3 regions of the Bordetella avium genome follow, and region 2 is predicted to be linked to each of the others. Evidence: predicted binding sites of a transcription regulator. Region 2 holds the regulator's gene; each other region holds the start of a gene.
What was found. Region 2 encodes HrcA, which represses chaperone genes, less so after heat shock. Its sites were predicted from a motif close to TTAGCACTCNNNNNNNNNGAGTGCTAA; they were not measured.
Positions count from the first base shown of each region.

Region 1 (4,540 bases), 1.4 Mb from region 2:
GCTAACACGTGAGAAGTTCGCGTTCCCGGGGCAGTATCGCCCGAAGGGCCACGAGGGGCTCGCGGCGAGGGCAAAAGAAAATGGATTCGTGTTAGAACCCTTGGACCTTCTACTGGAGCGAGCAACCGACTCGCTGCCAGGGGCTCGGCCAAGCGCTTCTGAGTTCTCAGCGAATCTACGAGAGGTTGCTGCAATTCAGTACGACGCCGGGAAGGCAAATCAACTGCAGTGGGAGTTCGCGTCGCTTGAGGCGATGACTGGTCAAGGCATTGCTCGCGCAGAGTGGCGCGACCCCGCAGCAGTCCTCAATGTGATTCGACTTCTATCGCGTTACCACGGCATGAACCACTGCTTCCTTCCGGAAGGCGGTGGACAGCACATCAGAGGTGCCAATCTTTGCGAAGGTGGAGCGATGCTATCTCTGCAGATTTCTGGTGGAGGCGCAGACTACATCGTCTTACCAACCAGATTGGTGGTGGAACGCTTCCCAAACCACCCTGCCTTCGGCTATGCAGTTCTTGAGGTTGGGGAGGCGCACCGGCTTACCGAGGGTGACGCTTTCCTAGACGGGGCGGTCGAGAAGCTACGCCGGTTCAATGATTTCGACTACGCGCCCGACGATGGAGATAGCGACGAGCCCCAGTTCGCCGGACTCGGAGAGCCGTGCTATCGAAGATTCAAGGGGGGGCTAATGGTATTCGCCCCAACATATGGCATCTACAACCGCATCGACAAATACAATGGCACCGCCGAGCGCCTTGGCCTCGAGGAACTGAGGCGACAGTATGGGGAACTTGTGGAAAGGCTAGGCACAACCAAGCTGGAACCTCGCGCATTGTTCCCCGTGGTGCGACTACTTCACCGGGACGTTGCCAGAGTGCCGTTTGTTCTCCAATCCATATCAATGGACCAGTTCTGGACATTGTTTGACCTCGACGAGCAGATGTTGAGGGCTCGCGGCGATTCGGGAAGCGCAATCGTTGGTTCTGGAGAACTCTTAGAAGTGCTTCGGAGTATGTCCTCGGATCCGAAGAGGCAGAGGGCAAAGGCTTTGCTGATTAGGTTGACAGCTCAACAGAAGGGCGAATATTTGGCGCTGGTCGACGTCGCTAGGGGGATTATCGACCCGCACGAAATGGCAACCTATGCCGAAGACAAGTCGCGGTCTTCGTACGACGTCTCATATCTCCTTGAGAAGCTTGGCAATGGCTATCTTCGTCGCGCGTTGGAGAAGTTCGGCGTGGAGCCCGTAGCGGAAACGGTCGCGGTGGAAGTTAAGACTGAGGATGCAACCACCCAGAATGATGACTTCAGATGACTGAAGCCATCACTGGCATATGCAGATTGAGGTTGATCCTCTGATCGAGCTTCAAAATGATGTAAGAGCACCCGCCCATTCACGCGGTGTCGAGAGAAACTCGGGCCAGAGCCCTCTCTCCTTCGGACAATGTTAGGAGCCAGGTCTCGGTTGGACGGTGGCAACGGCAGAGATGTGCACTTGAGATCGATGACGCGTAAGCGCCTGCCGAACACACCCTTGACGGTTCTGCTTATGCAGCAGGTTGCCACCGATGCGGCAGTAGCTCAGCGATCTGGCTGTTTTTCTGCGTGGGCAGGCGCGTGAGCACGTCCTTCATATAGGCATATGGGTCGTGCCCATTGAGCCGTGCCGACTGGATCAGGCTCATAATGGCGGCCGCGCGCTGGCCCCCGCGCAGCGAGCCCGCGAACAGCCAGTTCGAACGCCCGATCGCCCAGGGGCGGATCTGGTTCTCCACCCAATTGTTGTCGATCGGCGCATCGCCGTCGTCAAGGTAGCGCGTCAACGCCTCCCAGCGCTTGAGGCTGTAGACAGCCTGCGTGCAGTGCTCTACGACTTCGCGCCCAGCCGGGCCGGCGAGCACTGCCGCACGTTCCTGGAAGATTGGCGCGGCAAGCTGGTGACCGACGATTATGCGGGCTACAAGGCCGGGTTCGCGGCTGGCATCACGGAACTGGGCTGCATGGCGCACGCCCGGCGCAAGTTCCATGACTTGCACGCCAACAACCAGAGCCAGATCGCCGCAAAGGCGTTGGAGTTGTTCGGCGCGCTATACAGCGTAGAGCAGGACGTAGCCGAGTTGCCTGCCGAAGAGCGACGCCAGATACGGCTGGAGCGGGCCAAACCGATCACAGAAACGTTGCATCGGTGGCAACCTGCTGCATAAGCAGAACCGTCAAGGGTGTGTTCGGCAGGCGCTTACAGATCTGCTTTGGGCTGACACATTTTGTTTAATCTCAATCCGCATGACGCAAATCCCAAGTGGGGTGGCGTTCGACAACAGGAATTCAACACCTGCTCAGCCTCAGACCAACCCCAAAAATGTAACAGCCGCCCCTCCCCCCCTTGAAGCCTGCCAAGTCATCCCTATAATTAGCACTCGTCGCCGGTGAGTGCTAACAAGCCCTCCCGCGCTAACAACCGATCAATCTTCTAGTTATCGAAACAGGAGTTCCTCATGGCCCTGCGTCCCCTGCACGATCGCGTGATCGTCAAACGCCTGGACAACGAGCGTAAGACCGCTTCCGGCATCGTTATCCCTGACAGCGCCGCTGAAAAGCCCGATCAAGGCGAAGTCCTGGCTGTCGGCCCCGGCAAGAAGACGGAAGACGGCAAGATTCTGCCGGTCGACCTGAAGGTCGGCGACAAGGTGCTGTTCGGCAAGTATGCCGGCCAAGGCGTCAAGGTTGATGGCGAAGAGCTGCTCGTCATCCGCGAGGAAGAAATCCTCGCAGTGATCCAGTAATAGCGAACCCCCCCATTTTCGAAGGAAGCTGACCATGGCTGCCAAGCAAGTTCTGTTTGCCGATGATGCCCGCGTGCGCATTGTTCGCGGCGTGAATGTTCTCGCCAACGCTGTTAAGACCACCCTGGGCCCCAAGGGTCGCAACGTCGTGCTGGAGCGCTCCTTCGGCGCCCCGACCGTGACCAAGGACGGTGTGTCCGTCGCCAAGGAAATCGAACTGAAGGACAAGTTCGAAAACATCGGCGCCCAGCTCGTCAAGGACGTTGCCTCCAAGACCTCCGACAACGCCGGTGACGGCACCACGACCGCCACCGTGCTGGCTCAAGCCATCGTTCAAGAAGGCTTGAAGTACGTTGCCGCCGGTTTCAACCCGATCGACCTGAAGCGCGGTATCGACAAGGCTGTCGCCGCCGCCGTGGTTGAGCTGAAGAAGGCCTCCAAGCCGGTCACGACCAGCAAGGAAATCGCCCAGGTTGGCTCGATCTCGGCCAACAGCGACAGCTCGATCGGCCAGATCATCGCTGACGCGATGGACAAGGTCGGCAAGGAAGGCGTCATCACCGTCGAAGACGGCAAGTCGCTGGAAAACGAACTGGATGTCGTCGAAGGCATGCAGTTTGACCGTGGCTATCTGTCGCCCTACTTCATCAACAACCCCGAAAAGCAAGTCGCCGCTCTGGACGATCCCTTCGTCCTGATCTACGACAAGAAGATCAGCAACATCCGTGATCTGCTGCCGGTGCTGGAGCAAGTCGCCAAGTCGAGCCGTCCGCTGCTGATCATCGCCGAAGACGTCGAGGGCGAAGCCCTGGCGACCCTGGTGGTGAACAACATCCGTGGCATCCTGAAGACCACCGCCGTCAAGGCGCCGGGCTTTGGCGACCGCCGCAAGGCCATGCTGGAAGACATCGCCATCCTGACGGGCGGCACCGTGATCTCGGAAGAGACCGGCATGTCGCTGGAAAAGGCCACCCTGCAAGAACTGGGCCAAGCCAAGCGCATCGAAGTCGCCAAGGAAAACACCACGATCATCGACGGCGCCGGCGACGGCAAGTCGATCGAAGCGCGCGTCAAGCAAATCCGCGCCCAGATCGAGGAAGCGACCTCCGACTACGACCGTGAAAAGCTGCAAGAGCGCGTGGCCAAGCTGGCCGGCGGTGTTGCCGTGATCCGCGTCGGTGCCGCGACCGAAGTCGAAATGAAGGAAAAGAAGGCTCGCGTCGAAGACGCCCTGCACGCCACCCGCGCTGCAGTGGAAGAAGGCGTTGTGGCTGGCGGCGGCGTTGCCCTGCTGCGCGCCAAGCAAGCCATTGCCGGTCTGCAAGGCGACACGCCCGACCAGAACGCGGGCATCAAGCTGATCCTGCGCGCTGTGGAAGAGCCCCTGCGCACCATCGTGACCAACGCCGGCGAAGAAGCCAGCGTGGTGGTGAACAACGTCCTGAACGGCAAGGGTAACTACGGTTACAACGCCGCTACCGGCGAGTACACCGACCTGGTCGAGCAAGGCGTTCTGGACCCCACCAAGGTGACCCGTACCGCCCTGCAAAACGCCGCTTCGGTGGCCAGCCTGCTGCTGACGGCTGAAGCCGCCGTGGTGGAACTGGCTGAGGACAAGCCCGCTGCCCCGGCCATGCCCGGCGGCATGGGTGGCATGGGCGGCATGGACTTCTAAGTCCCTCCCCCCGGCCAGGAGCGCCGCGTACCTTCGCCACGCGGTTCTCCTCTCCAATCAAAACCCCCGTTGGGTCCGC
Region 1 is NZ_CP139969.1:3,149,912-3,154,451, forward strand. Features, by position in the region: gene U0029_RS14560 (protein kinase domain-containing protein) at 1-1,318, shown strand, start outside; partial or broken gene U0029_RS14565 (IS66 family transposase) at 1,551-1,850, opposite strand; partial or broken gene U0029_RS14570 (IS66 family transposase) at 1,854-2,201, shown strand; gene U0029_RS14575 (co-chaperone GroES) at 2,499-2,786, shown strand; gene groL (chaperonin GroEL) at 2,821-4,461, shown strand.
Region 1: a site for HrcA is predicted at 2,414-2,440, ahead of U0029_RS14575 (co-chaperone GroES). Genes of this name have one in related genera too.

Region 2 (4,540 bases):
GGATTTCCGTCTGTTCGACGATGACGAAGTCGCGGATATGCAGGGTTCGCAACATGGCGGGCGCTGCCGGAAATTACTCAATGTTGTCGGAGACCTGCGGCATCTGATTCCAGTGCAGTTTGCGGCGCAGGGTGGAGAAGAAGCTGTAGCCCTGGGGATGAACCAGGCGGGCCGTGTGCGGTGCGCGTTGCACCGTGATGCGGTCGCCTAGTTGCAGATCGGACCAGGTTTGCATATCGAAATGTGCCGAGGCGCCGGTTTCGACCCGGCCGATGGCCGTGAGCGTCATATTCAGCACCCCGGTGTCGGGGATGACAATGGGGCGGTTGGATAGACTCTGGGGCGCTACCGGAACCAGCACCATCGCATTCAGGCCAGGGTGTAGCAGCGGCCCGTTGGCCGACAGCGCATAGGCGGTCGAGCCGGTGGGCGTGGCGATGATGAGGCCATCGGCGCGCTGCGTATACATGTAGACGCCGTCGAGTTCGACCCGCATTTCGATCATGCCGCCGCGCCCGGCGCGGTTAAGCACCACGTCGTTTAGGGCCGAGGCTGTGTACATCAAGGCGTCGCCACGCCAGACGCTGCCTTGCAGCAGCATCCGTTCCTCGATCTGGAAATTGCCGTCGAGGACGCGCGCCAGCGCGTCATGAGCATCTTGCAGCGGGATATCGGTAATAAAGCCCAGACGGCCATGGTTGATGCCGATCAGCGGCACGCCGTAGGGCGCCAGGTGGCGGGCCACGCCCAGCACCGTGCCATCTCCGCCCATGACCACGGCCAGCGAAGCCGATTCGCCGATTTCCTGCATGGTGGCGACGGGGTATTCGTGCACGGCCGTATTGCGTGCGGTATCGGCGTCGACCAGCACCCGTCGGCCGGCCTGCGTGAGCATGGCGGCGAGGGCGCGCAAGGGCGCATCAAGACCGGTGTCTTGATAGCGTCCGATGAGGGCGACGATGGGAAAGTGCATGAGCAGGTTTCTGTGGATTCGTGGAGCGTATCAGACGATTATATGGGGCCGCATATTCTGCCAGAGGACAAAAATCGCCTCCTGGCGAAACTTTCCCTAAAATACCGCCATGGACGACCGTGCTCACGCTTTGTTGAAAGCCCTGATTGAACGCTATATCGCCGATGGCCAACCGGTAGGCTCGCGCACGCTATCCAAAGTTTTTGATCTGTCTCCCGCGACCATACGCAATGTCATGGCCGACCTGGAAGAACTGGGGCTGATCCAGAGCCCGCATACCTCGGCGGGCCGAGTGCCTACGCCGCGCGGCTATCGTATGTTCGTCGATTCGCTGCTGGCCGTACACCCCTATCAGTTCGAACCCGCCAATATGGCGGAACTGCTGCCCATGATCGAACCCAGCCGGGCGGTCAATGCGGCTGCGGCCCTGCTGTCCAATCTGACCCAGTTCGCCGGCATGGTGCTCACGCCCAAGCGGGCGCAGGTGTTTCGCCAGATCGAATTCGTGCGCCTGTCGGATAAGCGGGTATTGTTGATTATCGTCACGCCCGACGGCGACGTTCAGAACCGCATCATGCAGGTGCAGCGCGATTACGCCGAATCTGAGCTGGTCGAGGCGGCCAATTTCTTTAATCAGCATTTCTCGGGCAAGTCCTTCGACGCGGTGCGTCGGACGCTGTCCACCGAACTGATCCAGTTGCGCGAAGATATTTCGCGCCTCATGCAGGCCGCTGTGGAGGTCGGGGCCGAGGCTGCCGAGGAAACCGACTCAGTGGTGATTTCTGGCGAGCGCAAACTGCTGAACGTCACGGATATTGCTTCCGATATGGACAGGCTGCGCAAGATGTTTTCACTCTTCGAGAAGAAAACAGACCTGTTGCAATTGCTGGATGTCTCCAGTCGGGCGCAAGGGGTACAGATCTATATCGGCGGGGATTCGCAACTGCTGCCGATGGATGAGGTGACCGTCGTGACCGCGCCCTATGGCGTGGACGGGCAGATTGTCGGCACCTTGGGCGTGATCGGTCCTACCCGGATGTCTTACGAAAGGGTGATTCCGATCGTGGATATCACGGCCCGTTTGCTGTCCAACGCACTCAGTCATAATCAATAACTGTTCATAAGACGGCATCCCTCGGGGGTGCCCCCTGGGAGGCGTTTGTGTTTCTTCGTCTGTTCAAGTATTTGTGGCCTGAGCGTTTTCTCCCGGAACCCGCTACTGCGGAAGACCGCTTTGATGACAACCCCCCGCCGCGTGGGCCGGGCCGCGCTGGCGTGCTGCTGATCAACCTGGGCACGCCTGACGCCCCGACGGCTGCGGATATTCGTAAATATCTGGCCGAGTTTCTCTCCGATCAGCGCGTGATCGAGATTCCGCGCTATCTCTGGAAACCGATTCTGCATGGTCTGGTGCTGACTTTCCGGCCGAAGAAGCTGGCGCCGCGCTACGCGGGTATCTGGATGGAGGGCGGGTCGCCCCTCATGGTCTATAGCCGTAAACAGGCCGAAGGGGTGGCCGCCGCCCTGGCCGAACGCGGGTTGGATGTGCCGGTTGCGCTGGGCATGCGCTATGGCAATCCCTCGGTGCCCGATGCGATCGCGCAGCTGCGCGCTCAGGGTTGCGATCATATTCTGACCGTGCCGCTTTATCCGCAGTATGCGGCCAGTACGACAGCGACGGCCGTCGATGCCGTGACCCGCCATGCGAGCCGCCTGCGCGATCAGCCGGCGCTGCGCTTTGTCAAACGCTTCTATGCCGATCCGGCCTATATCGAGGCGCAGGCCGAACGCATCCAATCCTTCTGGGATGCGCAGGGCAAGCCGCAAAAACTGCTCATGAGTTTTCATGGTCTGCCCCGTTATTCGATCGAGCTGGGCGATCCCTATTACCGCGATTGCCTGGATACGGCACGCCTGCTGCGCAAGCGCCTGGGTTTGTCGCCCGAGGAGGTCGAGGTCACGTTCCAAAGCCGGTTCGGTTCGGCGCGCTGGATGGAACCTTATACCGAACCCACCTTGAAGATGCTGGCAGCTCAGGGCATTACACACATCGATGTTGTTTGTCCTGGCTTTGTGGCAGACTGTTTGGAAACGCTGGAAGAAATCAACCAGGAGTGCCGCCATGCCTTTATGGAGGCGGGCGGTCAGCAGTTTCGCTACATTCCGGCCCTCAATGACAGCCCTCTGTGGGTGAGTGGGCTGGCCGATCTGGTCGAAACCCAGCTTCAGGCGTGGCCCGTAAAACGCGCAGGCTGAGTAAGACCGCTTTCTTAAGGAGACGGCAAGATGACAGCTTCTACGCAATCCCCTCGATCAGACCAAGGAGAGCTCGCCGAGGACGGTCTTGAGCGAGATCTCGATAATGCCCTGATCCAGACCTTTCCGGCCAGCGATCCGGTTTCCATCACTCCCGAAGACGAGCGCCCCGAAGAAGACGCCGACTAGGCGTTTGCGTGGCATGGTGTGCGATGGCCCGGGGCCGGATCGCTTTCGCCCTTGAAATTGGGGAGGCAACCCCCATTTATGGGCACATACCGTACTAATCTTTGCTGGAGGACTCTCATGACGGCACCTCAAGAGCCTGTCGATCCGATTCAAGACGCAGGCGTCGAAGCGCCCGATCTTCAAGCCGAAATTGATGCGCTGCGCGCCGAATTGGCTGCAGCCCAAGCTCAGGCCCAGGCCCATCAGGAACAGGCCTTGCGCGCAATGGCCGAGGCCGAGAACGTGCGCCGCCGGGCTCAGGAAGATGTGTCCAAGGCACGTAAATTCGGCATTGAATCGTTTGCCGAGAGTTTGGTGCCCGTCAAGGACAGCTTGGAAGCCGCGCTGGCTCAGCCGGAGCAGACTGCCCAAGCCTTGCGCGAGGGGGTGGAAGTCACGCTCAAGCAGCTCAATGGCGCTTTTGAGCGCAACATGCTCAAAGACATTGCGCCGGCGCAGGGCGATAAGTTCGATCCGCATCTGCATCAGGCTATTTCTTCGGTGCCCGCGCCCCAGCCGGCCAATACGGTGGTGCAATTGCTCCAGAAAGGCTATGTCATCGCCGACCGTACCCTGCGCCCCGCCCTTGTGGTGGTGTCGGCAGGGCAGGGTTAATCCATCCCTGGTTCAAGACGCAGTCATGAGCAGCTTTGATCCCGGCCAGGTGTTCGAGGTGTTCGGCATGCAGCCGGTCTCGAGTGCCACCTTCGACGAACGCGTCGTCGAAGCGCCGGGTGATGATCTGCGCTGCGTTTTCCTCTGGGGTGAAAATTGTTACAACTGTAATATTTTCAAGCAAACGGCGCTGTTGCATCGCGATGCTCTACTCGCACTGCGCCTGTCCTGGTTACAGGCCGATGTCTATGCCGATCCGGCGCTCGGCCAGCGTTTCGGCTTGCACGGCGTGCCAACTTTCGTGATGTTCCGGGGCGGAAAGCGCCTGGGACGCATCACTGGCTGGCCGGGTCTGCCGCAATTCAGCGAGACCGTCCGGCGCTTGCAAGCCGGATCTTGAAAAACCCTGCGGTGATCCCCAGTTATGGGGAGACTGAAATTCTTTCGACTAATAACTGATTCTTCAAG
Region 2 is NZ_CP139969.1:800,262-804,801, forward strand. Features, by position in the region: gene recN (DNA repair protein RecN) at 1-55, opposite strand, end outside; gene U0029_RS03840 (NAD kinase) at 74-973, opposite strand; gene hrcA (heat-inducible transcriptional repressor HrcA) at 1,083-2,087, shown strand; gene hemH (ferrochelatase) at 2,135-3,229, shown strand; gene U0029_RS03855 (hypothetical protein) at 3,260-3,418, shown strand; gene grpE (nucleotide exchange factor GrpE) at 3,536-4,072, shown strand; gene U0029_RS03865 (thioredoxin family protein) at 4,098-4,472, shown strand.

Region 3 (4,540 bases), 660 kb from region 2:
TGCAAACCACCACGGCCACAATGGCCATCATCAGAATGGGGCCGATGTCGTTCATCAAACGCCGCACATTCATCGACAGCGCGGTTTCGAACAAGAGCACGGGCAAAAACACCATCAAAAACGTTTCTGACGAAATCTCGAAACGCTCGATCGTGTCCAGCAGATCGCCGAGAACCGGCGGCGCCCAGCCATGCAGATGAATGCCAATACCCAGCAAACAGCCCACGATGGCCAGCAGCACGGAGTAAGGCAGACCCAAGCGGCCAGCCAGCGGCGGCATGAAGCAGACCATCGTCAAGAGGCCTGCAAGCCCGAAAACAAAAAACCCGATATCCATAAGAAGGCGAGGGAAGGATAAGGGCAAAGAATAGCGTCTTTTTGTCGCAGCGCCGTGGCGGCGTTTTTCATGCTTGCATCCCTGGCCCACACTTGCTTACGCTTGCCAGCGGAATAATTCATGCTGCGTCCGTGATTTTTCGCTAAGGTGCTTGCTTTATGACACCGGGAGTGGCTTTTGCCTGAACACCCGCTTGCCGCGCACGATGCGCCGGCTTTGCTTCTGCAACTGAGCGACTCGCATCTGATGGCAGACCCCGACGCCCGCATGCTGGGCGTGAACACGGACGCCAGCTTGCGAGCCGTGATTGACCTTGCACGGCGCCAGGAGGGGCAGCCCGAGCTGATGCTGCTGACGGGCGATCTCGCTCAGGATGGCAGCCCGCAGGCCTATCGGCGGCTACAAGCGCATCTGCGTGGCGCCCCGGTCCGCTGCCTGCCGGGCAACCATGACGCCCCTGAGGTCATGCGCCAGATCCTGGCTGATTGGATCAGCCCCGTCTATGACCTGCCCGGCTGGCGCATCATCATGCTGGATTCCACCGTGCCAGGCGAGGATTTCGGCCATCTCGATGAGGCGCAGCTCGCCGTGCTGGATCAAGCGATCAAGGATGCCGGCCCACGCCATGTTCTCGTGGCGCTGCATCACAATCTGGCCAGGGTTGATGGCAATTGGCAAGACCCCATGATGGTCGATAACGCCGCTGCGGTGTTCGCGCGGCTGTCGGCCCATCCGCAGACTCGGATCGCACTATGGGGCCACATCCATCAGGAGTTCGATTGCCGCCACCATCATTTGCGCTTGCTGGGCACGCCATCGACCTGCTTTCAGTTCACTCTGAACAATGGCCAGCACGCCATTGACGCCAAGGCGCCGGGCTATCGCTGGATCAAGCTGTACGCAGACGGTTCCATCGCCACCGGCATCCGGCGGCTGGATGCCGCCGCCTGGGCAAGCTTGCAAGCCACCCCGACCCTAGAACTGGCCTGAAACCAACAAGGACGAGCGCGGCGGCGTTTTGCGCTACTTGCCGGCCCCAAGAGGACTGTGCGGCAATAAAAAACGGGGCACCGATATGCATGGTGCCCCGTAAAAAACGTCCGCCCCATAGGGGAGGGGAAAGAGGAGAAGCCGAGACGGACGATAAGACTACAAAACAGGAGACTGCTTCAAGCATTGCGGTCTACTTAGGTTAGTAGGCATCGGGCTGAATAAGTTTCCCGAATCCTGGCCACTTCTTCCCTAAATTTGTATCAGATGGTGTCGCCAGTGCCCAATAAAAACGCCGGTGCTCCACACAGAGCACCGGCGTCGGCGAACAACAGCGAATCAGGCCGCTGCCAAGGCGCCACGCATTTTCTTCAATGCGGCAGCCTCGATCTGGCGAATGCGCTCGGCAGACACGCCGAACTCTGCGGCAAGTTCGTGCAGGGTGGCACCGCCCTCATCCTGCAACCAGCGGGCCTCGACGATACGACGCGAACGCGGGTCCAGCGCCGTGATGGCATCGGACAGACCCTTGCCTTGCAGATCGTCACGCGCTTTGCGTTCCAGCACGCGGGTCGGCTCTTCTCGGCATTCGTCGGACAGATAGGCGATAGGCGCGTAGCCATCATCGTCATCGTCCTGGTTTTCAAGCGAAAGGTCCCGGCCAGACAGGCGGACTTCCATCTCGCTGACATCCTCGCGGCGAACATTGAGTTCGCGAGCAATGTGGTCAACCTGCTCGGTGTCCAGCGTATGGCCATCGGGCCGCATGCTGCGCAGATTGAAGAACAGCTTGCGCTGCGCCTTGGTGGTCGCCACCTTGACCAGACGCCAGTTGCGGATGATGTATTCGTGGATTTCAGCTTTGATCCAGTGAACGGCAAACGACACCAGGCGCACACCGCGCTCGGGATCGAATCGCTTGACGGCCTTCATGAGGCCGACATTGCCTTCCTGAATCAGATCGGCATGAGGCAGACCGTAGCCCAGGTACTGACGGGCGACCGACACCACCAGGCGCAGGTGCGACAGCACCAGCTCGCGAGCGGACTCGAGGTCATCGCTATCGCGCAGACGGCGAGCCAGCGTGGATTCCTGCTCGGCCGTCAGGACAGGCAGACGGTTTACCGTCGTGATATAGGCATCGATCGTGCCCAACGCACCCGGATTGGCAACCGCCAAGGCCAGGGCGTTACCCGACGGGGTCAACGAGGGACTGGCAGAATTCATTTTGCGGCCTCCATGAAACGAGGGGGAAACGGGCATGAGATTGATGTTAGCACTCCAAATGGTTGAGTGCTAATTCGACTGCTGCACTGCGGCGAAGTTCCCCTTTCTGGCCAGCGCCGGACTACTGCGGCCCCATTTTATTTCTGGGCGACGGTTTTACCCACCAGGTCGATGGCCGGAGCCAGGCGGCCCTGAAGTTCGGCGGGCAGCATGAAATTGGCCGCAGGATGCATCAGCACCTCGGTTTTGCCTTCACGCTCGCGCACCAGCACACGCAGGGGGAGATCCAGGGCCACATCGGGTTCGGCCAGCATCAGGGGCGTGCCGGCCTTGGGGTTACCGAAAATCAACACTTTGGTCGGCGGCATTTCGAGACCCACCGCCTTGGCCGCGCCGGCATGGTCGATCTCGGCAAAGATGGTCATGCCATGGCTGGTCAGGCCCTGACGCAAGTGCTGGACCGTGTCATCGAAACCGCGCGCGCTGTTGAACTTCACCAGATGCTCGTGGGCGTGAGCGGCCGAGGTGCCCAGGGAGAGGGCCGCAGCGGTCGCGATCCCGCCGAGAAAACGCCCGATGGTGAAAAACCGTATGGCTGGAATCATGGTGTTGCTCCTAGGCTTGCGTTGCGAGCGGCCCAGTATAGGAAGCCGGCCCAGGGGCTCGCCGGAGCAGGGGTTGAATCAGATCAAATCGGCGCGCAGCCTACCAGCCACGCTGCTTCAGCCCCTGCGCCGTGGCGCTATCTGCGGGACGGATGAACAGGGCGCCACGCGGATCGAACAGTACCTGGTAACGCGCACCATCAAAGAGCGGCATGTAGGCGGCGCTGCCATAGGTGACATCGATAAAGGGCAGCCACTCGGGAAACCAGCGTTTGACGGCGCCGATGTCAGGCGCGGGCCAATCATCGAGCGCATGGATGGATCGCATGCCGGCCTGCTCGCGCTGCACATCCCGGTAACGGCCGGACAGACGCTCCAGGCGATAGAGCGGCGGCGCGCCTGCAACCAGAGCAGGCAGACGCCAGCGGACCACCTTGGCATCGATCTGCCATTCATCGCCATAGAGCGTGTAATCGCGCTCGCTCAAGCCCTGGGCTTGAGCGGCGACCGTATATTGATCGCCGTGATGGCCGATGATGCGTACCTCGGCCACCGGTACATCGGCCGTAAGGCGGGAAAACTGCGCCAGCGACAGGGCGAACAGGCCGGATACGCAGGCCAGCGCCGCGAGCAAGAGACCGCAGGCGCGCCGCACGGGCCGCAAGCGGAAGGTTTTGCGGCCCCGCTCATCGCGCGGGCCGCCCCGGTCCAAAAACATGCCCAGGCCCAAGCCCAACAGCAAGACTGCCGCCAGGGCGACCCACACGAAAGGCGTCAGCAGATCTGTCACAGAGAGTCGCTCCGTTCATCAGGTGACGCCAGTATAAAAGCGCCACGCCGTCCCTGCCTTAACGCAAGCGCTCGGCGTGAAACCGGATGTGATCCGCCATAAAGGTCGAAATGAAGTAATAACCGTGGTCGTAAGCCTCATGACGGCGCAGCATCAGCGCTTGTCCCGCATCGTGGCAAGCCTGTTCGAATAGCTCGGGATAGAGCTGCTCGGCCAGAAATTGATCCGCCAGCCCCTGATCGATCAGAATGCCCTCAGGATAAGGGTTGCGCAGGCCACGCATCAGCTCGCTGGCGTCATGTTCAGCCCAGACGGCCTTATCCTCGCCCAGATAACCGGCAAACGCCTTTTGGCCCCAGGGGCAACGCATGGGCGCGGCGATAGGTGCAAAAGCCGAAACGCTGGCCCAACGGCCGGGGTGGCGCAAAGCCAGCGTCAATGCGCCATGCCCCCCCATAGAGTGACCGAAAATGCCGGCGCGGGCGGCATCGCCCGGCAGGGCGGTGGTCACCAGATCGAACAACTCGCCGGCCACATAGCTTTCCATGCGGTAGTGCGGGGCATAAGCCTCGGTACGCGCGTCCAGATAAA
Region 3 is NZ_CP139969.1:137,314-141,853, reverse strand. Features, by position in the region: gene U0029_RS00660 (cation:proton antiporter) at 1-337, opposite strand, end outside; gene U0029_RS00655 (metallophosphoesterase) at 584-1,327, shown strand; gene rpoH (RNA polymerase sigma factor RpoH) at 1,667-2,554, opposite strand; gene U0029_RS00645 (DUF302 domain-containing protein) at 2,692-3,159, opposite strand; gene U0029_RS00640 (hypothetical protein) at 3,260-3,949, opposite strand; gene fghA (S-formylglutathione hydrolase) at 4,008-4,540, opposite strand, start outside.
Region 3: a site for HrcA is predicted at 2,601-2,627, ahead of rpoH (RNA polymerase sigma factor RpoH). Genes of this name have one in related genera too.